2 regions of the Microbacterium sp. Z10_103 genome follow, and region 1 is predicted to be linked to the other one. Evidence: predicted binding sites of a transcription regulator. Region 1 holds the regulator's gene; the other holds the start of a gene.
The links. Region 1 encodes LexA, which represses DNA repair genes until DNA is damaged. Its sites were predicted from a motif close to TCGAACANNTGTTCGA; they were not measured.
Positions count from the first base shown of each region.

Region 2: imuA' (DnaE2-dependent mutagenesis accessory factor ImuA') is a predicted target of LexA. The motif match lies at 5,875-5,890, and genes of this name have one in related genera.

Region 1 is NZ_JBZEGK010000001.1:822,415-834,084, forward strand. It holds gene dapF (diaminopimelate epimerase) at 1-406, shown strand, start outside; gene AC4FS2_RS03750 (class I SAM-dependent methyltransferase) at 423-1,064, opposite strand; gene hflX (GTPase HflX) at 1,166-2,707, shown strand; gene AC4FS2_RS03760 (hypothetical protein) at 2,775-3,338, opposite strand; gene AC4FS2_RS03765 (prolyl oligopeptidase family serine peptidase) at 3,437-5,353, opposite strand; gene AC4FS2_RS03770 (methylenetetrahydrofolate reductase) at 5,514-6,464, shown strand; gene metE (5-methyltetrahydropteroyltriglutamate--homocysteine S-methyltransferase) at 6,461-8,788, shown strand; gene lexA (transcriptional repressor LexA) at 8,900-9,580, opposite strand; gene AC4FS2_RS03785 (LysM peptidoglycan-binding domain-containing protein) at 9,834-10,184, shown strand; gene AC4FS2_RS03790 (histidinol-phosphate transaminase) at 10,214-11,299, shown strand; gene hisB (imidazoleglycerol-phosphate dehydratase HisB) at 11,296-11,670, shown strand, end outside.
Region 2 is NZ_JBZEGK010000001.1:2,020,547-2,032,216, reverse strand. It holds gene AC4FS2_RS09860 (helicase-associated domain-containing protein) at 1-279, opposite strand, end outside; gene AC4FS2_RS09855 (multidrug ABC transporter ATPase) at 282-548, opposite strand; gene AC4FS2_RS09850 (cold-shock protein) at 662-1,045, shown strand; gene AC4FS2_RS09845 (DUF3027 domain-containing protein) at 1,029-1,703, shown strand; gene serC (phosphoserine transaminase) at 1,781-2,893, opposite strand; gene AC4FS2_RS09835 (iron-dependent transcriptional repressor DtxR) at 3,092-3,793, shown strand; gene AC4FS2_RS09830 (M23 family metallopeptidase) at 4,025-4,915, shown strand; gene AC4FS2_RS09825 (HNH endonuclease) at 5,242-5,739, shown strand; gene imuA' (DnaE2-dependent mutagenesis accessory factor ImuA') at 5,901-6,626, shown strand; gene AC4FS2_RS09815 (DNA polymerase Y family protein) at 6,627-8,249, shown strand; gene AC4FS2_RS09810 (error-prone DNA polymerase) at 8,439-11,670, shown strand, end outside.

The sequences.
Region 1 (11,670 bases):
GCGCCCGGGCATCGGCATCGACGTGGGCAACCCGCACATCGTGGTCGCGCTGTCATCCGCCGCCGAGCTGGAGGGCCTCGATCTGACGTATCAGCCCGTGCTGGAGCCGTCACCGGCACGCGGGGCCAACGTCGAGTTCGTTGTGCCGTCCGATCCGCTGGTCCGCGACGGCGTGGGCGAGATCAGCATGCGGGTCTTCGAACGCGGAGTGGGCGAGACCCTCAGCTGCGGGACAGGCGTGGCCGCTGCCGCCCTCGCAGTTCGCCACTGGGCAGGTCAGGCGGCGCCCGATCGCTGGGTCGTCGACGTCCCGGGCGGGCGCCTCGGCGTCCGCGTGCACGAGGGTTCGGTGATGCTGTCCGGACCCGCATCCCTCGTCTATTCGGGCGAGATCACGCTCTCCTGACCCGCGCCCTGGGGTGTCACGGCAGCGTGATCGTCCCGGTCTCGGGCGTTCCGTGCCGGCGCACCTTGAGCACCCGGTAGCCGCGGGACGTCGCGGCGCGCTGCACCGTGAAGCCTCGCGGGAAGGTCGCGTCCAGCCACCGCTGCAGCGAGTCCGAACCGAGGTTCCGCTGCACGACCAGCCACGCGTCCGATCGGACGTCCAGGCGGGGGATCCAGTGCTCGAGCATGTGGTGCAGCTCGTTCTTGCCCACGCGGATCGGGGGATTGGAGCGGATGGTGCGGAAAACGACGTCCGAGGGAACATCCTCGGGGTGGGCCGCGTTGACGTTATTAAGCCCCAATTCCTCGGCATTGCGCCGCACGAGGTCCAAGGCCCGTTCATTGACGTCGACCGCCCACACCGTGGCGCGAGGCGCCTCCAGCGCCAGTGACAGCGCGATCGGGCCCCAGCCGCAGCCGAGATCGAGGAAGTGACCGCCGGCGGGCGGGGGAGGCGTGTGGGACAGCAACACCGCCGTACCGGCATCGAGCCGGTCGGGGCTGAAGATTCCCGCCGCCGTCGTGACCTCGCGGTCGTGCCCCGCCAAGGTCACGCGGATGCGACGGAACTGGGCGGAACTGGAAGGCGACGCGCTGAAATAGTGGTCGCTGCCCATGCCGGAAGCGTAGCGGAGACCGTCCCGATGGCGGGACAGTTAGAGTGCAGGGGTGCCCGACCGGGCGGTAACCGGCCGGTCAGGCATCGAGAAAGGATGATATGACGGACACCACCACACCCCGACACGGGCACCAGCTGCCCGTTTCGAGCACCGATGAGACCCGGGTCGACCCCGTGGATCGTGTGCTCGAGCGTGCCGAGGCTCGCTCCGGGGTCAGTGTGTTCGGGGCCGCTCAGGCCCTGCAGGACGAGACCACGGTGAGCTACGGCAACAGCGACGGCGAGCAGTGGGAACGCGAGGAACGCGCCGCGCTTCGCCGCGTCGTCGGGCTCTCCACCGAACTGGAAGACGTCACCGAGGTCGAGTACCGCCAGCTGCGGCTGGAGAACGTCGTTCTCGTGGGCGTTCACGCCCAGGGCGAGCAGGGGGACGCGGAGAACTCCCTGCGCGAACTCGCCGCGTTGGCGGAGACGGCCGGTGCCGTCGTGCTGGATGGCGTGCTGCAGCGGCGGCCGCATCCCGACCCCGCGACGTACGTCGGCCGCGGCAAGGCTCAGGAGCTTCGCGACATCGTCGCTGCCGTCGGCGCCGACACGGTCATCGCCGACACCGAGCTCGCCCCCAGCCAGCGCCGTGCGCTCGAAGATGTCGTGAAGGTCAAGGTCATCGACCGTACGACGGTCATCCTCGACATCTTCAGCCAGCATGCGAAGAGCCGCGAGGGCAAGGCGCAGGTCGAACTGGCCCAGCTCGAATACCTCCTACCGCGTCTGCGCGGCTGGGGTGACTCGATGAGCCGCCAGGCCGGTGGCCAGGTGGGTGCCGGCGGTGCCGGTATGGGCTCACGCGGTCCGGGTGAGACGAAGATCGAGCTCGATCGACGCCGCATCCGTACGCGCATGGCCCTGCTGCGCCGACAGATCCGCGACTTCGCGCCCGCCCGGGACGCCAAGCGCGCCGAGCGCAAGCGCAACGTCATTCCCGCCGTCGCGATCGCCGGATACACCAACGCGGGCAAGTCGAGTCTGCTGAACCGCCTCACCAGTGCGGGCGTGCTCGTGGAGAACGCGCTGTTCGCGACGCTGGATGCGACGGTGCGTCGGTCGGAGACCGTCGACGGCCGCGTGTACACCCTCACCGACACGGTCGGATTCGTCCGCAACCTGCCGCACCAGCTCGTCGAGGCGTTCCGCTCCACGCTCGAGGAGGTCGGCGACGCCGACGTCATCGTGCATGTCGTGGACGGGTCGCATCCCGACCCGGCGGCCCAGCTGGCGACGGTGCGGGATGTCATGGGGGATGTCGGCGCCCGTTCGACGCGCGAGATCGTCGTGTTCAACAAGGCGGATCTCCTCGATCCCGATACGCGAATGGTGCTGCGGGGCCTCGAGCCCAGCGCGCTGTTCGTCTCGTCGCGGACCGGCGAGGGGGTCGGCGAGCTGCGCGCGGCGATCGAGGAGGCGCTTCCGCTTCCCGCGGTCGAGGTGCGCGCGGTCGTGCCCTACGACCGGGGCGAGCTCATTTCGGCGGCCCACGACTCCGGGCTGATCCTGGCCGAGGAGCACCGTGCCGAAGGAACGTACCTGCACGCGCACGTGGGGGAGCGGCTCGCTGCCGAGCTGGCACCCTTCGCATCCTGACCCGCCACGTGCGTGAATCGGCTGCCACACCGAGGGGTGCGGCAGCCGATTCACACGCGTCGGGGACTTAGAAGGGCGTGGGGCCGTACCCCTCCGGCACGATGAGGATGCCGACGACGAGGCCGTCCTCGTTCACTGCCACGCGGCCGGTCATCTCCCCGGCCTCGCAGACCAGGGTGGTCGCGCCCACGACGGTGCCGACGACCTCGTCTTCTTCGGCAGCGATGGTGGCCCCGCCGGGCATCTCCACGCGCGTGTCGCGGAGGCTCTGCAGCGCACCCACCTCACCGAGCACCGTTCGCCACGTGTCGGCGATGCGCTCGCGCGGAAGCTCCTGCGCGGTGACCGGATGCATGATCTCGGTCAGCCTGCCGTAATCGCCGGTCGCGATGAGCGTGAACACGAGCTCCGTCGTGGTGCGGACCTCCGCCACGCCCCGCCGGGGGAGCGGTTCGCCGCCTACCGGATCCACCGGCTTCCCGAACCGCTTGAATGCTGCCTGCCTCGTCATTCCCAATTCCCTCCCGATATCGGCCCATGTCCGCCCCGCCGCCCGCGCCGCATCGACGGCGGACTCCAGTCGGCGGCGGGCATCCTGCACTGCTTGCTGTGCTGCCCGGATCTCATCCATGTCGATAGTCAACCAAAGGTTGACGCTGATGTCAACCGACCGTTGACACTCGGTGGGCAGCGGGGTCGGTGCCGCGGCGCGTCGGGCTCGACGGGGTGTCAGGTCGAGAGCGTGATCGGCGGGACCCCTGGCGTCTCGAAGCCGAAGATCTGGCCGAGGAACGCCAGCTCGCTCTCCAGGGCGTGCGCGATCGTCTCGCCACGGCGAAAACCGTGGCCCTCGCCCTCATAGAGCACATACGCGTGCGGGATCCCCTGGGCCGCAAGAGCATCACGGATCGCCTCCGCCTGCGACGGCGGGACCACCGCATCCTCGGCCCCCTGCAGAATCAGGATCGGCACGCGGAATCGCTCGGGGCGGCTCAGCGGGGACCGCTCGCGGTAGAGGGCCTCGGCCTCCGGCAGCGGACCGATGAGTCCGTCCAGGTAGCGCGCCTCGAAGTCGTGCGTGTCCTCTGCCAGCGTCCGCGCGTCGCCGACGGCATACCGCGCGATTCCCGCCGCGAACACATCCGTGCCCACGAGCGCCGCCAGCACCGTCCAGCCACCGGCCGACCCGCCGTCGATCGCCAGGCGCTTGCCGTCCGCGTCGCCGCCGGCCACGAGTCCCTCCGCGGCGGCAGCCACATCGTCCACGTCGACGATGCCCCACTGCCCCTTCAGCCGATCACGGTAGATCCGCCCGTAGCCGGTGGACCCGCCGTAGTTGACGTCCAGCACGCCGATCCCGCGACTGGTGAAGTAGGCGATCTTCGCGGATGCTGCCGGCCCGACGTGTGAGGTCGGGCCGCCGTGGACGAGGACGATGCAGGGCGGCAGCTCGCCCTCCACGCCGGTGTAGTGGGGGTTCGTCGGCGGATAGGAGAAGGCGTGCACAGGGCCGTGCGGCCCCTCCGCCGTGAGGCTCCGCGGGCGCGGCATCCAGTCCTCCGGGAGAACCGGCGTGCCACCGGCCACGAGGACGGCCTCCTCCGCGTCGACATCCATCATCCACAGCCCACCCTGCTGATGCGGGCTGCTGCCCGAGACCAGCACCCTTCGGCCGTGGGCGTCCTCCACGAGGGCGCCTGATGTGACCGGCACCGGCAGCGTGCGCTCGTTTCCGTCCGTCAGAAGCACCAGCTGGTCGGCACCGTCGGTGCGCACCGCGACGAAGCCGCCGTCGATGGGCGCGAACCACCGGGAACCCAGCACCCAGAGTGCGCCGCCGGTGTCGGCATCGGCGGGGGCGATCGGATGCGGCGTGCCGCCGACCCGCGTGCCCCACAGGTTCCACCTGCCGGACGCGTCGTCGAGGAACGCGAGTTCGTCCCGTCCTGTCCATTCCGGTTGCAGCGGCGCGCGGTCCGCGCCGCCGGCGACAACAGCCCACGTGTCGATCCGGCCGTCCTGCAGTTCGCCGACACGGAGCTCCGTGCGATCCCACGGCATGTCCGGGTGATTCCACGCGATCCAGGCGAGTCGCGTCGCATCCGGGGAGAGTGCCGGCTGCGCCACGAAATCGCTGCCGGCCACAATGCTCTGCACGGCCGCCGAGTTCGCGGCCGCGGAACCGTCCAGGGGAATCACGACGATGTCGCGTTGCGGCGTGCGCCCGGTCCCGTCCGTCTCGCGCACGGCCAGCAGCATCCCTGCCTGAACGCGCAAGCCGCCGAACCGCACGCCGTCGGCGCGGGGGGTCAGGCCTCGCGGTTGCCCGCCCGGCCGGAGTGCCCACACGCGCTGATCGCTCTTCTCGACGTAGACGAGCTCGGCGTCGTCGGTCGCTGCCCATGCGCCTCCGCCATACTCGTGCACCCGGGAACGCGCGTTCCCCGGCGCCGGCAGGACGTCGCTCACGGTGCCATCCGCCGACCGCCGTCGCACCGTCGTCCGGCCGCCCTCTTCAGGAACCGTCTGCCCCCACCACACCTCATCACCGACGAACCGCGCGCCGTCGATCCGCGGCGACGCCGCCGCCACATCGCGCGCGGAGAGGGGAGATGGCCAAGAGCCGTGGGGGAGGGGAGCAGGCATGCCGTCAGCCTAGATCGGCGAAACAGTCCGACACACCGCACCCCTCGGGAAGGGGCCGGCGGTACCGTCGAACCGCACGACCGCCCCGCCCCTGACGTCGCGTGCGCAAACCGCCGTAGGTGCTGCGCGCAGCACCCCGTTCCTCCGCCGAGAGCCCCAGATGTCCGACGATCTGCGCACCAACGTGCCGTTCTCCTTCGAGCTGTACCCGCCTCGCTCGGCGACCTCGGAGCCGGCGCTCCACGAAACGATCGCGCGTCTGGCGCGGACCGGGCCCCAGTTCATCTCCGTGACGTACGGCGCGGGTGGATCCACCGGCGGGCGCTCGCTCGACGTGCTCCGCCACATCCGGCGCACGACCGACGTCGAGCCGCTCGCGCACCTCACCTGTATCGGCAACAGCTACACCGGCGCAGCCGCACTCATCCGTGAATTCCTGGACGCGGGGATCACGAGCTTCCTGGCGCTCCGTGGCGACCCGCCGGAGGGGGTGGCCGAAGACGAGGTGGAACTCGGCGACCTTGAGAGCTCAGCGCAGTTGGTGCAACTCATCGACAGGGTGCAGGCCGAGCGTGCGCCCTACACCGAGTTCGGCATCCCCGGGCTTCCCGGGGCCGCCCGGGTGGACCGTCGCCCCCGCGTGCAGATCGCGGTCGCAGCGTTCCCCACGGGGCATCCGCGTTCGCGGCATCCTCGTCAGCACATCGATGCCCTGCTGGCGAAACAGGCCGCGGGAGCGACCCTCGCGATCACGCAGCTCTTCTTCCACGCCGACCACTACCTGGGGTTCGTCGCGCGCGCCCGCGACGCCGGCGTGACCATCCCGATCCTGCCCGGCATCATGCCGATCACCTCGCCGGCACGTCTGCGGCGCGTGCTCGAGCTCACCGGCGAGGATCTGCCGTCCGAGCTCGCCATCGCCCTCGAGGTGGAGCCCACGTCCGAGGGTCGCACCCGCATCGGAATCGATTACGCCGCACGTCTGGTCGCCGACGTGGTGGACGGCGGCGCGCCTGGCGTCCACCTCTACGCCTTCAACCACCACGACACGGTGCTCGCGGTCCTCCGCGAGGCCGGTGTCCTCACACCGCACAAGGAGACCGCGAGATGACCGCATTCCCCACCGGAACGATCCTCGGATACCCCCGCATCGGACGCCGGCGCGAGCTCAAGCGCGCCGTGGAGGCGCACTGGGCGGGCGCGCTCGACGAGGCGGAGCTCGAGGCCGCAGCGGCGGCGCTGCGTCGCGCGACGCGGGGCCGCCTGGCCGCCCTGGGGCTCGGCCGGAACGACTCCGCCATCCCTGAGTCGTTCTCGTATTACGACCAGGTGCTCGACGCCGCTGTCACCGTCGGCGCGGTCCCCGCGCGCTTCGCTGACCTGCGCGAGGCCGACGGCACCGTTCCCCTCGCGGGGTACTTCACTGCGGCGCGGGGCGCGGGGGAGCATCCCCCCTTGGAGATGACGAAGTGGTTCGACACGAACTACCACTACCTCGTGCCCGAGATCTCGCCCGACACCGTCTTCCGCCTCTCCAGTGACCGGTATGCGCGCCTGGTGGCCGAGGCGCGCGCCGACGGCTACACGACGCGGCCGGTGATCGTCGGCCCCGTGACATTCCTCGCCCTCGCAAAACCCGCCGACGGGGCGCCGGACGGCTTCCGGCCGCTCGACCGCCTCGACGACCTGCTTCCCGTGTACGCGGAACTCCTCGCAACACTCCGCGCGGCCGGCGCGGAGTGGGTGCAGCTGGATGAGCCGGCGCTGGTGAGCGAGAGCCTCCCGGAGGATGCGGCGTCCCTCGCCGCGGCGGCGGAGCGGGCGTACGCGGCGTTGGGCGGAGCATCCGACCGCCCTGCGATCCTCGTCGCAGCCCCCTACGCGCAGCTCTCCGAGCAGGCGTGGGCGGCGCTGGCCGCAGCCCCCGTCGAGGCGATCGCGGTCGATCTCACCCGGGGAGCCGTCCCGCCGGTCGTCGACGGGCTGGGCGGCAAGACGCTGGTGGGCGGCGTCATCGACGGACGCAACGTCTGGCGAGGTGATCTCGGAGCAGCGCACACCCGCCTCGCCGAGCTCGCCGCCCTCGGCTCCGCCGCTGTGGCGGCCGGGACCTCCACGTCGCTGCAGCACGTTCCGCACGATGTCGAGGACGAGCCGGACCTCGACCCCCGCCTCGCGACATGGCTGGCGTTCGCCGACCAGAAGATCGGTCAGGTGGCGACTCTGGCGCGGGGTCTTGAGGACGGCCCCGACGCGATCGCGGATGAGGTGGCCGCCGCATCCGCCGCTCTCGCCGATCGCCGGAATGCGCCCGGAGTCCGCGACGGCGACGTGCGCGCCCGCGCCCAGGCGCTGACCGATGCCGACTTCTCTCGCGGCGAGTACGGGGTGCGCGAGGTGGCACAGCGGGAGGCGCTCGGGCTGCCCGTGCTTCCGACCACCACCATCGGATCGTTTCCCCAGACCGGTGACATCCGCCGCGCCCGTGCACGCTTCGCCCGCGGGGAGATCGACACGGATGCGTACGAGGGGTTCCTCCGCGAGGAGATCGCCCGCGTCGTTGCGCTGCAGGAGGAGCTCGGACTCGACGTGCTGGTGCACGGCGAGCCCGAGCGGAACGACATGGTGCAGTACTTCGCCGAGAATCTCGGCGGGTTCGCGGTGACCCGTCACGGGTGGGTGCAGTCGTACGGATCACGCGCCACCCGACCGTCGATCCTGTGGGGCGACGTCTCGCGCCCGGCACCGATCACGGTGCGCTGGTCGACGCATGCGCAGTCACTGACCCAACTGCCGGTCAAGGGGATGCTGACAGGACCGGTGACGATCCTGGCGTGGTCGTTCGTCCGCGACGACCAGCCGCTGGGGGAGACGGCGAATCAGGTCGCCCTTGCCCTCCGCGACGAGATCTCCGACCTTGAGCGTGCGGGGATCGGGGTCATCCAGGTCGACGAGCCCGCCCTCCGCGAACTCCTGCCGCTCAAGCGCGCGGACCAGCCGGCGTACCTCGACTGGTCGGTGGGGTCGTTCCGCCTGGCCACGGCCGGCGCAGCCGACGCGACGCAGGTGCACACGCACCTGTGTTATTCGGAGTTCGCGGTGGTCATCGATGCGATCGCCGCCTTGGATGCGGACGTGACCTCGATCGAGGCTGCGCGGAGCCGCGGCGAAGTGATCGGCGACATCCGCACCTCCGGGTTCGCCCACGGCATCGGCCCGGGCGTGTACGACATCCATTCACCGCGTGTGCCTTCGGTCGCCGAGGTCGCGGAGCTGCTCGACCGCGCCGTCGATGATCTGCCGCTGCGGCAGGTGTGGGTGAACCCGGACTGCGGTTTGAAGACGCGCGGCTACGACGAGACGGTGGCGTCCCTCCGCAACATCATCGAGGCCACGCGCCGGACGCGCGCGCGTGTGGCCGCCCCCGTCGCCTGACCCCCACGGACGCCACCGAGAAACGACATCCCGGCCGAGACGTAACGCAACGCGTTGTTTCTCGGCCGGGATGTCGTTTCTCGCGCGGATGCGGAGGGGGCGGCGGCGGGGTTAGACGGCGCGCAGCACCGCCACGACGCGGCCCAGAACGACCGCCTCGTCGCCGAGGATCGGCTCGAAGGCGGAGTTGCGCGGGAGCAGCCAGGTGTGGCCGTCGCGGCGGCGGAAGGTCTTGACCGTGGCCTCGCCGTCGAGCATCGCCGCGACGATCTCGCCGTTCTCCGCAGTGGCCTGTGAGCGGATGACGACCCAATCGCCGTCGCAGATCGCAGCGTCGATCATCGACTCGCCCGACACCTTCAGCATGAAGAGGTCGCCCTTGCCCACGAGCTGGCGGGGGAGCGGGAAGATCTCCTCGACGTGCTGATCGGCGGTGATCGGCACACCGGCCGCGATGCGGCCCACCAGCGGCACGAGCGCGGCGTCGCCGACCGACGGGCCGGCGTCGGCCGGATTCTCCGCCGCCGTGCCCGGCAGATCGATCAGCACCTCCATGGCCCGGGTCTTGCCGGGGTCGCGACGGAGGTATCCGCTCAGCTCCAGCTGGTTGAGCTGGTGCGTGACGCTGGAGAGCGACTTGAGCCCGACGGCGTCGCCGATCTCGCGCATGCTCGGCGGGTAGCCGTGCCGGGCGATGGATCTCTGGATGACTTCGAGGATCGCGAGCTGCTTGTCGCTGAGGCTCTTGCGTCGGCGCGTCTGCGGCTTCTCTCGAGCGGTCGCGTCGGTCATTCTCCTGCTCCCTCCCGGGCCCGCCATGGCACCGGTCTTCGAATGTCGGAGGTCCGTGATGGTCTTCCGTCGTCGAAACCGTATCCGGTATCGGGCTTCGGATGTCGCTGCGCTCCGCGTGTCGCCTCCGATCCATGTCCGATCAGGCGTTGGTTGACACGCGAAGTATATCGAAGATAGATTCGGAAGACAGGTTCGCATCTTGCCCTCCCGGCCGAGTGCTGGATGCGAACCTTCCCCCAAAGGAGGAGCCATGGCCACCATCGCGAGCGTCGCCCCCACCACCCGCCTGCGCCTCACCGCGCGTGGTCGCCGTGTGCTGGCGTCCCTGGCCGCACTTCCCGCCGTGCTGGCGATCACGTGGGCCGCCCTCGCCGGCGGGTCCGCCCTCGCCTCGGGTGACGGGGGAGCGCCGGCAGGGACGTTCACCGAGATCACGGTGATGTCTGGGGAGTCGCTGTGGTCCATCGCCCAGGACGTCGCCCCCGATGCCGACACGCGTGACGTCGTCGACGCGATCTCGCGGCTGAACATGCTGGACTCCTCGACGGTGTCGGCCGGCCAGCGCCTGGCGATCCCTACAGAGTTCGCCGCCACCCCGTAGCCCGATCAGCTCGCCGTAGCATGGGGAGAATGACGATCCGGTTGGACGACCTCCCGCTACGCGACGATTTGCGCGGATTGGTGCCGTACGGTGCCCCCCAGGCCGCGCTGCCGATCGCCTTGAACGTCAACGAGAACACACATCCCGTGCCGCAAGAAGTGGCCGATGACATCCTCGACTCGATCGCCCGAGCGCTGCGGGACGTGAACCGGTACCCCGACCGGGAGTTCACGGCTCTTCGTGAGGCGTTCGCGGAGTACCTCGGCCACGGACTCACCCCCGATCAGATCTGGGCGGGCAACGGATCCAACGAGGTGCTGCAGCACATCCTGCAGGCCTTCGCCGGTCCCGGCCGCACGGCGTTCAGCTTCGCGCCGACGTACTCGATGTATCCCCTCCTGACCCGGGGCACCGGAGCGCGGTGGGTGGCGGGCGAACGGGCGCACGACTTCACGCTCTCACCGGAATCCGCGGCCGCGCAGGTCGCGCAGGTTCAGCCGGATGTCGTGTTCCTCTGCGCGCCCAACAACCCCACCGGAACGCCGATGGGGTTGGACGTCATCTCCGCCGTGTATGACGCCACCGACGGCATCGTGATCGTGGATGAGGCCTACCACGAGTTCGCGCCGCGGGACGAGCGTTCGGCGCTCACCCTTCTCCCGGGTCGCGAACGGCTGGTGGTCTCGCGCACGATGAGCAAGGCGTTCGCGTTCGCCGGCGCCCGGGTCGGTTACCTGGCGGCGGATCCGGCCTTCGTGGACGCCCTGCGGCTCGTGCGCTTGCCCTACCACCTCAGCGCCCTCACGCAAGCGGCGGCGGTGACCGCCCTGGGGCATGCCTCCACGATGCTCGGCATGGTCGAGGACATCATCAGCCAGCGCGATCGCATCGGGGCCACCCTCTCGGCGTTGGGCTACACGCCCTACGAGTCGTCGACGAACTTCGTCCTTTTCGGCGGGGTGGATGACCCTGCTGCCACGTGGAAGGCGCTTTATGACCGCGGTGTCCTCATCCGCGACGTCGGTATCCCGCACTCGCTGCGCGTGACTGCCGGGACGGAGGAGGAGTCCACCTCGTTCCTCGATGCCCTGGCCTCGATAGGATCGAAGGTATGACCGGAACTGGCGCGCCCCGCACCGCGACCCTGCGACGTGCCACGAGCGAGTCCTCCGTGGAGATCGAACTCGACCTCGACGGCTCGGGGCGCAGCTCCATCTCGACGAGTGTGCCTTTCTACGACCACCTCCTGACGGCGTTCGCCAAGCACGCCCTGATCGATCTCACGGTGCGCGCGACCGGCGACACGCACATCGACGCGCACCACACCGTGGAGGACGTGGCCATCGTGCTCGGTGACGCGATCCGTGACGCCCTCGGCGACAAGTCGGGCATCACCCGGTTCGGCGACGCCCTCGTGCCGCTCGATGAGGCGCTCGTGCAGGCTGTCGTCGACATCAGCGGCCGGCCCTACCTCGTGCACGTCGGT
Region 2 (11,670 bases), 1.2 Mb from region 1:
ATCCACCAGTCCCGCCGCAACGAGGGCGGGGCGCGCATCGACGGGCACGGGGGCGCCGTCGGCCGCGGCGTGGGCGAGCGCCGACGCCGAGGGATACGGCAGAGCCGTGAGCGCCCGCGCGACGGAGGTGGGCTCGAGGAGGGCCGCAGCCACGTCGAACAGGTCGCGCCACGCCGCGGTGGGAGGAGCGCCCCGGGCAGCGAGCAGCTCCGCCAAGTCCGCATCATCCAACTGGGCGAGGGCGATGGCCAGCGCGCGTTGGTCGGAGGTGGGCGGCACGGTCAGTGATCCCGGTTGGCGCGGGCCCTTCGCACGAAGCTCATCACGAGCACCGTGATCAGCAACACGAAGGCGAGCACCGGCGCGATATAGACGGTCGCACCCACGGTCGGCCACACACCCGTCGCGAAGTCGGAGCCCATGGCCGAGCCGATCATGATGGCGATGAAGCACACGATCGACAACACCAGAAGGCCCAGCGACATGAACGCCAGGATGCGGTCGATGCGGCGGACCGGAAGGTCTTCGCCGGGCGTGCGGGTGCTCATCCGCTTCAGCCTAGCGGTTCGCGCCCGTGCCGTAGTCTTGATGATGGCGATCCATCGGTCGCGATCCATCCCCGTCCGCGTCCGCGCGGACTTCTGCTTTCAGCGAGGTTTCCATGCCCACCGGCAAGGTCAGGTTCTACGACGAAGAGAAGGGGTTCGGCTTCATCACCAGCGATGACGGCCAGGACGTCTTCCTGCACGCGACTGCCCTGCCCGCCGGCGCCCCTGCCCCCAAGGCAGGCGCGCGGCTGGAGTTCGGTGTCGCCGAGGGCAAGCGCGGTCTGCAGGCGCTGTCGGTGCGTGTCCTCCAGGCGCCGCCCAGCGTGGCCAAGCGCACCCGCAAGCCCGCCGACGACATGGCGGTGATCGTGGAGGATCTCGTCAAGCTGCTCGACGACATGGGAACCGACCTCCGTCGCGGCCGGTACCCCAGCGGCTCGCACGGCAAGAAGGTCGCCGCCGTGCTGCGCAAGGTCGCTGATGACCTCGACGCCTGATTCCATCGACGAGCGCCTGCTCGCCGCATCCGACCTCGCCCGCGCCGCGCTCCTCGAGGTGACCTCGGAAGCCTCCGTGGGCGACCCTGTCGGGTACATCGACGAGGGCGACGGCGTGGTGTCGCTGCGCTTCGCCAACCGGCTCGCCGGCTACCCGGGCTGGTTCTGGACCGTCAGCGTCGCGCGCGTCGAAGACGCCGAGCCGACGGTTCTCGAAGTCGAGTTGCTTCCCGGGGATGATGCCCTGCTGGCGCCCGAGTGGACGCCGTGGGCTGTCCGTCTCGCCGAGTACCAGGCCGCGCAGACCGCCCTGGCCGAAGCGGCCGACGCCGCCGGTGAAGACGCCGACATCGACGAGGACGACGCGGACGAGTCCGACGACGACCTCGACGATGACGAGATCGACGACGTGCTGGGCGATGACGATGACGACGACGAACTCGACGAGGACGGGTCGCCCATCCTGCACGCCGGAGACCTCGACGGTGTCGACATCGACCAGCTCGATCCTTCCGCCCCCGACGACGACGACGATCTCGACTCCGACGACGACTCCGAGGAAGACGTCGACGTCGACTCCGACGAGGACCTCGACGACGACTCCGACGAAGACCTCGACGACTCCGACTCCGACTCCGACGACGAGTCCGAGCGCTAACTCCTCCTCAGTCGACTCGCCAAAAAACGTCCGGATTTCGGGTGAAACCGGACGTATTGTGGCGAGTCGACGGTCGGTTAGAGGCGCTCGATCGTGTAGTCGATGCAGCGGATGAGCTGACGCACGTCGTCGGGCTCGATCGACACGAAGGTCGCGATCCGCAGCTGGTTGCGGCCGAGCTTGCGGTACGGCTCGGTGTCGACGATGCCGTTCGAGCGCAGGCTCGCCGCCACGGCGGCTGCATCCACCCGCTCATCGAAGTCCACCGTCACGACGACCGGCGAGCGGTCGGCCGGGTCGGCGACGAACGGGGTCGCGACCGCTGAGGCCTCGGCCCAGTCGTACAGCGTGGTGGAAGACTCCGACGTGCGCGCGTTCGCCCACGTCAGCCCGCCGTTGTCGAGGATCCAGCTCAGCTGGTCGTCCAGCAGCAGCAGCGTGGTCAGCGCCGGGGTGTTGAGCGTCTGCTGCAGGCGGGAGTTGTCCAGCGCGTTCTTCAGGCTGAGGAACTCGGGGATGTACCGGTCGGATGCGGCGATCCGCTCGATGCGCTCGATCGCGGCGGGGGAGACGACGGCGAACCAGAGGCCGCCGTCGGACCCGAGGTTCTTCTGCGGCGCGAAGTAATAGACGTCGGCCTGGGCGACGTCCAGGTCGATGCCGCCGGCGGCGCTCGTCCCGTCGATCACGGTGAGCGCGCCGGGGTCGCCCTGGACACGCGTCACGGGGGTCGCGACCCCGGTGGACGTTTCGTTGTGCGGCCACGCGTACACGTCGACGCCTTCGATGGGCTCGGCGACGGTCGCGGTCCCGGGCTCGACCTTGCGCACATCGGGAGCTTCCAGCCACGGCGTCTTCGCGGCAGCGGCGAACTTGCCGCCGAACTCGCCGAAGACGAGGTTCTGCGCGCGGCGCTCGATGAGGCCGAACGCCGCAGCATCCCAGAACGCCGTCGACCCGCCGTTGCCGAGGATCACCTCGTAGCCGTCGGGAAGGCGGAACAGTTCGCCCAGGCGTCCGCGGACGCTTCCGACAAGGTTCTTCACGGCCGCCTGACGGTGCGACGTCCCGAGCAGCGTCGCGCCGCGCGTCACCAGCGCCTCGAGCTGCGCTCCGCGGATCTTCGAGGGGCCGCATCCGAAGCGTCCATCGGCGGGCAGGAGGTCGCGAGGCAGATCCACGTGCGGCATGGCTCGATTCTAGGGCGGCCCCGCGCACCGCCCTCTCCGCCCCCAGGCACGGTCACGGACGGTTTCCGTCGTTCTGCGCGGCCGGATTCCGACGAAAGTCGTCCGTGACCGCACGGGGAAGGGGGGATGGCCGGGCCGGGGCTCAGGAGCGTTGGATAGGCTGGAAGTCCACCGCTGAGCGCCGAGGAACCCCGCCATATGACCGATCTCATCGACACCACGGAGATGTACCTGCGCACGATCCTCGAGCTGGAAGAGGAGAACATCGTGCCTCTTCGTGCGCGCATCTCCGAGCGCCTCGGGCACTCCGGCCCGACGGTGTCGCAGACCGTCGGGCGCATGGAGCGTGACGGACTCGTCGTCGTCTCCGAAGACCGGCGACTCGAACTCACCGACGCCGGTCGCCAGAAGGCCGTCGATGTGATGCGCAAGCACCGTTTGGCCGAGCGCCTCCTCAGCGACGTCATCGGGTTGGACTGGGCGTACGTCCACGAGGAGGCGTGCCGGTGGGAGCACGTCATGAGCGAGCAGGTCGAGCGTCGCCTGGTCGAACTCCTCGGTCACCCCACCGAGTCGCCCTACGGCAACCCCATCCCGGGACTCGATCAGCTCGGCGACCACCCGGCCAACACTTTCGAGCAGGGTGTCGTGGGCCTTGTCCGTCGACTCAACGAGGCCGGCGCGCCGATCGCCGGGACGGTACGGCGCCTCGCCGAGCCCGCGCAGGTCGATCCGGAACTGCTGCAGCAGCTCAAGGCAGCCGGGGTCGTCCCCGGCGCTCGCGGCGATTACCGGTTCAACGAGGGCTACGTCCTGCTGCAGATGGACGGCAGCGACGAGGGCCTGGAACTGCCGATCGAAGTGGCCTCGCACATCTTCCTCGTCGACGACCAGCACTGATCCTCCCCAGCCGGGTCTCGCTGGCAGTTGTCCACGGGATTTGTGGTCAGCGTGACATATTCGTTACCTTCCGGTAGCGTTCATCCCGTCCCCAGGTGAAAAGCCCCACCGTCGGACCCCGCGCAGGCTGCCTCATCGGCTCGTCGTCTGCGGAGGGTGAAGCCCGCATATCGTCCCCAACTGAGTCCCGACGAGCCAGTGCCGACAGGCGCGGAGGCGCCGGAGGAACTATTGGCTGAAGATATCGATTCGGTCGGATCTGCACCCGAGCAGAACACGACCGACACGACCCGCCGCGCCCGAGCGCGCACCTCGACTCGCGCCAAGGTGCGGCCCCCGGCGAAGGCGAAGGCGCCTCGTGCCGCCGCACGACCCACCCGTCAGCGCCCGCTCCGCTCGGGGAAGGCTGCGCCGCTGCGCAGCGCTGCGGTCCTGACGATGGTCGCCGGTCTGATCGCCACCGTCGCGCTGCCGGCCTATGCGGCCTGGCAGCCCGAGGAGGAGTCGCGGACCTTGCAACAGATCGCCGCCGACGATGCGCAGTCGCTCGTCGTGGCCTCGGACGCATCCGCGGTTCAGCTCCAGCGCAGCAGCTACGCAGCCACCACGGCGGAGGAGATCGAGAAGAAGAAGGCCGCCGAAGCCGCTGCCGAGCGTGCTCGCGTCCGTGCCGCCTCCTCCCCGGTATCGCTGTCGTCGATCGACCTGACCATGACCGCTCCGGGCTCCGGCGAGGTCCGCTGGCCGCTGTCGGGCTTCAAGCAGGGCCGTGGCCTCGGCGACTCCGGCTACCACCAGGGCGTCGACCTGCTCGCCGGATGCGGCACACCGCTGTTCGCCGCCGCCGGCGGTGTCGTGCGCGTCTCGCAGGAGAGCTTCGGCGGATACGGCGTGGCGGTCACGATCGATCACGTCATCAACGGCCAGCGGGTCAGCACCCTGTACGGCCACATGACCTATGGCAGCCGCGTCGTCCGGGCGGGCGAGAGCGTCGCCGCCGGGCAGCTCATCGGCGTCGTCGGGTCGACGGGCAGTTCCACGGCGTGCCACCTGCACTTCGAGGTGCACGTCAACGGCGGCGTCGTGGACCCGTGGGGCTGGCTCCAGTCCAACGCCAGCTGAGACTTCGCAAAGGCGGCGTGCCGGGGAATGGTTCCCGACACGCCGCCTTTTCGTTCCCCGAGGCGATCCCCGGGCGTGTCGCGTGGGTTAGCCTGTCAGCGACGCTGAGAGAAAGCGGAGGAGCCGATGGGCATCACACCACGCATTCGCACCACGGATGCGCTCGGTCTGCTCGTCCTTCGGCATCGTGGAATCGGACGCCGCGGCTCGGCCGTGGCGTTCTGGCGCTGTCTGTGAAGACAGCGCCTTTTTCATAACCTGCGCTCCTTGATCCGTCGCATGTCGAATATCCGAGAATCCGTCCCGGCCATTCGAGAGGAAGCGGAATGCGCACATTGGTGCTCAACGCGGGCTATGAGCCGCTCGCTGTCGTGTCGTTCAAGCGAGCGCTCGTGCTCGTGATGGACGAGAAGGCCACCGTGATCGAGCGGGTGGAGGGCGACCCCGTGTGGGCGGCCGCAGGGGCCTACGACCGCCCCGCGGTCATCCTCCTCACCCGCTACGTGCGAGTGCCCGGTGCGCGCCGCATCCCGGTCACGCGAAGAGGCGTGCTGCGCCGCGACGGGCATCGCTGCGCCTACTGCGGCAAGACAGCATCCACGATCGACCACGTCTTGCCGCGCTCGCGCGGGGGCGCGGACTCGTGGGAGAACCTGGTCGCGTGCTGTCTTCGCTGCAACAACCTCAAGGGCGACCGCACGCCGCAGGAGATGTCGTGGAGTCTGCGGCTGATCCCGGGTGCCCCCCACGGGACGCAGTGGACGGTTCGCGGCACCGACCGCGCCGACCCGCGCTGGGAGCCCTACCTGGCTCTCGCCGCCTGACCTCTCCTGCCCCTGACGGTTACGGACGGTTTTCGTCGCTTCGCGGCGTCCCAGAGCGACGAAACCGTCCGTCATCGTGAGGGGATGCGGAATGTCGGAGGGCGTTCGTATCTTCGAACCACGGGATTGAGACCGTAGAACAAATGTTCTAGCCTGTGGGAATGAGGGCGATCGTGCGGACCGAGGCGGAAGCGCTGAGCGACGTACGCGAGCTGCGCGCGCAGCTCGAGCGTATGCAAGGCCGCCGTCTGGACGCTCCCGCGATGCCGACCCATCCCGCGTTCGCCGGTCTCCTTCCCGGGGGAGGGCTGCGGCCCGGGTCGGCCTATACCCTCGCCCCCTCGACCGCGCTGCTGCTGGCACTGATGGCGCGACCGTCGCAAGACGGCGCGTGGTGCGCGGCCGTGGGCATGCCCGAACTGGGTGTCGAAGCCGCCGAGCGCTATGGGCTCGACCTCGACCGGCTCGTCTTCGTCCCCGAACCGGGTCCGCGGTGGCTGGCGATCACCGCGACGATCGCCGAGGTGATGCCCGTGGTCGCCGTGCGCCCGCCCGCGCGTGTGACCGACGGCGAGGTCTCGCGGCTGTCCGCCCGCTTGCGCGATCGCGGAACCGTGCTGCTCGTCCAGGGCGCGTGGCCGCAGGCCGAGGCGACGATCGATGTCGCCGATCCGCGCTGGGAGGGCCTGGGCGCCGGGCACGGATACCTCGCCGCACGCGAACTGACCGTCTCGGTGACCAGCCGGCGCTCGCCGTCGGCACGCCGAGCGCGGATGCTTCTTCCCGCCGCCGACGGCACCGTGTCGTTGCTCGGGCCTGCCGCCGAAGCATCCCGCCCCCGCCTGGAGGCGGTGCCGGAGTTCTCCGAGGTGAGGGCGGTGGGCTGAATGCTCGCACCCGTACGCAGCCTCGTGCTGTGGTTTCCCGACTGGCCGGTGACGGCGCTCTCCCTGGACGGCGCCGCCGCCGAATCCGGTGCCCTCGACCCGGCTGCGCTCGACCCGGACGCGCACACGCTGCACCCGCAGAGCTCCATCGCCGTGTTCGAGCACAACATCGTCGTGGCGTGCTCGGATGCGGCCCGTGCCTCCGGCGTCCGGCGCGGGCAGCGACGACGGGACGCGCAGGCGGTCAGCCCCGGGCTCGTGATCGTTCCCGCCGATCCCGTGCGCGACGCCCGCGCCTTCGCACCGATCGTCGCGCGCATCGAAGAACTCGCCCCCGGCGTGCAGATCGTCCGCCCGGGGCTGTGCGCCCTGCGCGCCCGCGGGCCCGCGCGGTACTACGGCGGTGAGGACGAAGCCGCCCGGACGCTTCTGGCCGCCCTCGTCGCCGACGGCATGACGGGGGTGCGGGCAGGGGTCGCCGACGGCCTGTTCACGGCCCAGCTCGCCGCACGTGCCACCCGCGCGGACGCCCCGGTGCGGATCGTGCCCTCGGGGGAGGCGGCGCCGTTCCTCGCGCCGTTGTCGGTGGGGGTGCTGGAGTCGGCGGGGGCCGGATCGACCGCATCCCGTGAGACGGCGCTGCCCGAACTGCTGGCACGGCTCGGGGTGCACACCCTCGGCGCTTTCGCGGCGATGGAGGTCGAACGTGTGCGCGACCGCTTCGGGGAGCAGGGCGTGCGGCTGCACGCCCTCGCGGCCGGTCGCGACTCCCGCCCGGTCGAACCCCGCACCCCGCCGCCCGAGCTGCACCGCGAGGTGTCGTTCGAACCGCCCCTGGAACTGGCCGAGCAGATCGCCTTCGGGATGCGCATCGCCGCCGATGAGTTCGTGCAGGGCCTCGGGGAGCGTCACCTGGTGTGCACGGAGTTGCGGGTCGAGCTGGTCGGCGACCGGGGAGAGCGCAGCGAGCGGGTGTGGCTGCATCCGGGGTCGTTCGACGCGTCCGCTGTGGTCGACCGGGTGCGGTGGCAGCTCGCCGAAGACGCGCAGAGCGTCCTCGGCAGCGGCGTCGCTCGCGTGAGGATCTCGCCCGAGGCCGTGGATGAGGCATCCCATCACGTGATCGGGCTGTTCGGTGCTGGTCCGGAAGAGCGCGTGCATCACGCCCTCTCGCGTGTGCAGGCGATGCTCGGTCATCGCGGGGTGCTCACCCCGGCCGTCGGCGGCGGGCGCTGGCTCACCGAACGGCAGGTGCTCGTGCCGTGGGGGGATCGAGCGGTCGTGGCGAAAGAACGCGCCCGCCCGTGGCCGGGAAGCCTGCCCGATCCGCTGCCGACCACCGTCTACCCGCAGCCGCGCCCGGTGGGTGTCACCGATGCCGCCGGCGGAACCGTGGTGGTGGGGGAGCGCGAGGTGCTGAGCGCGCAGCCGGCGCTGTTCGCGGTCGGTGGTCGGCGCGGCCGCATCCGGTCGTGGGCTGGGCCCTGGCCGATTCGCGAACGGGGGTGGGATGCGGTGCGCCGGCGTCGCGCGCACCGTTTCCAGGTGGTCGATGACGACGGGGTCGCCTGGCTGCTCGTCGAGGAGAACGGCGTCTGGACCGCCGAGGGCCGCTATGACTGACCCTTCGTCTCGCACCTCAGCCCCGTCCCGAGTGGCCGGCCCGGGCGAGGACATCTGCCGAGCCGAGGACGGAGGACGCGCCTTCGCTCCTCTGCTCGGCAGATCTCCTCTGCCCAGCCGGGCAGGAACGGGCCGCATCCGGTCCTGTTCCGGCCGCACCCGGTCCCTGAGCCGGGCGGAGGCACGCTGATGGGCTTCCACAACCCGCCCGTGCCGTGGTCGGAGATCGAACGCACGCTCAGTGATCGACGTCGCCCCGGCACGGTTCCCGCCGGAGCCGACGGCGGCGACAGTCCGGCGTGGTCGCGCAAGCGCGGACCCTACGTGCCCCCGGCCATCGAGCGTCCCGCCGACACCGTGCCGTATGCGGAACTGCACGCCCACTCGTCGTACTCGTTCCTGGACGGCGCATCCTCGCCCGAAGAACTCGCCGAGGAGGCCGAGCGCCTGGGGCTCCACGCGCTCGCGGTCACCGACCATGACGGCTTCTACGGCATCGTCCGCTTCGCCGAGGCCGCCGAGTCGCTGCAGCTGGGCACCGTCTTCGGCGCGGAGCTGTCGCTGAACCTGCCCGGGCCGCAGAACGGCGAACCCGATCCGGTCGGCTCGCATCTGCTCGTGCTCGCGCGCGGGGAGGAGGGGTACCACCGGCTCGCGGCGGCGATCACGTCCGCGCAGCTGCGCGGTGCGGAGAAGGGGCGGCCGGTGTACGACCTCGACGAGCTCGCCGAACGGGCCGGCGGTCCCCACGACCCGCAGTGGGCGGTGCTCACCGGCTGCCGTAAGGGGCCGGTCCGTCGCGCGCTCGCCGAGGACGGCCCGGATGCGGCGGCCGCCGCGCTCGACCGGCTCGTCGAGCGCTTCGGCCCCGATGCGGTGCACGTCGAGCTGATGGATCACGGTAATCCGCTGGACTCGCGCCACAACGACCTGCTCGCCGCGCTCGCCGCCGAGCGGAAGCTGCCGGTGCTCGCCACCAACAACGTGCACTACGCGGCCCCCGAACGGGAACTCCTGGCAGCGGCCGTCGCCGCGGTGCGGGCGAACCGGGGCCTCGACGAACTCGACGGATGGTTGCCCGCCCACGCCGGCGCCCACCTGCGCTCGGGGGCGGAGATGTCCCGGCGGTTCGCGCGGTATCCCGGCGCGGTGGCGCGCACCGTGACCCTCGCCGATGAGCTCGCGTTCCCCCTGCGGCGCGCCAAGCCCGCGCTGCCGAAGCAGAAGGTGCCCGACGGGCACACGCCGATGTCCTGGCTGCGGCACCTCGTCTGGGAGGCGGTGCCGCGCAAGTACCCCGACCTGAAGCCGAAGGATCGCGACCGCATCGAGCGCGAGCTCGGGGTGATCGAGATGAAGGACTTCCCCGGCTACTTCCTCATCGTCTACGGCATCGTGCAGGAGGCCCGCCGCCGAGGCATCCTGTGCCAGGGGCGCGGGTCGGCGGCCAACAGCGCCGTGTGCTTCCTGCTCGACATCACCGCGGTCGATTCGATCGCCTACGACCTGCCGTTCGAGCGGTTCCTCTCGAGCCTCCGCGACGAGGAACCCGACATCGACGTGGACTTCGACTCCGACCGGCGCGAGGAGATCATCCAGTGGGTCTACCGCCAGTACGGCCGTGACCGCGCCGCGCAGGTGGCCAACGTCATCCAGTACCGGCCGAAGAACGCCGTCCGCGACATGGCCAAGGCGCTCGGGCACTCGCCGGGGCAGCAGGACGCGTGGTCGAAGCAGGTCGAGCGATGGGGGGCGGCGCTGGATACCGGGGCCGATCACGACATCCCCGATCAGGTGCTGGCGTACGCCACCGAACTGCTGAAGGCGCCGCGGCACCTGGGGATCCACTCCGGCGGCATGGTGCTCACCGACCGCCCGGTGGGGGAGGTGGTGCCCATCGAGCACGCGCGCATGGAGAACCGCACGGTCATCCAGTGGGACAAGGACGATGCCGCCTGGATGGGGCTGGTGAAGTTCGATCTGCTGGGCCTCGGGATGCTGGCGGCGCTGCAGTACTGCTTCGACCTCATCCGCGATGCGACGGGGGAGGTGTGGGAGCTCGCGACGATCCCGAAGGAGGAGAAGGCCGTCTACGACATGCTGTGCCGCGCCGATTCGATCGGGGTGTTCCAGGTCGAGTCCCGCGCGCAGATGGGGTTGCTCCCGCGTTTGCAGCCGCGCCGGTTCTACGACCTCGTGGTGCAGATCGCGCTCGTCCGCCCCGGGCCCATCCAGGGAGGCGCCGTGCATCCGTTCGTCCGGCGCAAGCTCGGCCAGGAGAAGGTGACCTATGCGCACCCGAAGCTAGAGCCGGTGCTCGAGCGGACGATGGGCGTGCCGGTGTTCCAGGAGCAGCTCATGCAGATGGCCGTCGCGGTGGGGGACTGCACGGCCGAGGATGCTGATCTCCTCCGCCGGGCGATGGGATCCAAGCGCGGCGTGGAGCGGATCGAGAAGCTCCGCGAGAAGCTGTACGCCGGAATGGCCCGCAACGGACTCACTGGCGAGGTCGCCGACGGGATCTACGCGAAGATCCAGGCGTTCGCGAACTTCGGGTTCGCCGAATCCCACTCCCTCTCGTTCGCCCTGCTGGTCTATGCGAGCTCGTGGATCAAGCTGCACTATCCGGCCGCGTTCCTGGCCGGGCTGCTGCGCGCTCAGCCGATGGGGTTCTACTCGCCGGCGACGCTGAGCGCCGACGCCCGCCGGCATGGTGTCGAGGTGCGCCGACCCGACCTGCTGCGCTCGGGCGTCCAGGCAACCCTCGAACCCGTCACGGATTTCGAGGAGATCCCGGAAAGCGAGGATGCTGCGGCCCGATCCGGTCCTCGATCCGCGCGATCTCCTCGGTTTTCGCCCGCCGGGCCGGGCGAGCCGGCCGGATCCACCGCGGATTTCGAGGGGATCCCGGAAATCGAGGATGCTGCGGCCCGATCCGGCCCTCGATTCGCGCGATCTCCTCGGTTTTCGCCGGCCGGGGCCACCGGCCTGCCCGCGTGCGCTGACCGCCACCAGCCGCCGGTCGGCGATTTCGATCCGAAGGCCCCCGACGAGTCGGATGCGCACCGCCGCGACGGGCGGTTCGCGGTGCGTCTGGGACTGGCGGAGGTCACTGGGATCGGTGCAAAGGTGGCGGAGCGCATCGTGACCGAGCGGGAGACACGAGGGGAGTATCGCGATCTGCGCGACCTCGTGCGCCGGACCGGCCTCACCGCCGCCCAGCTGGAGGCGCTCGCCACGGCGGGTGCGTTCGACAGCCTCGGCATCAGCCGCCGCGAGGGGATCTGGCTGGCCGGCTCCGCGGCGCAGGACCGCGCCGAATTCCTGCCCGAGTCGATGGTGTCGGTGCAGCCGCCGCTGTTCCCCGACCCCACGAGTTATGAGGTGCTCGCGGCCGACCTGTGGGCGACGGGCATCTCAC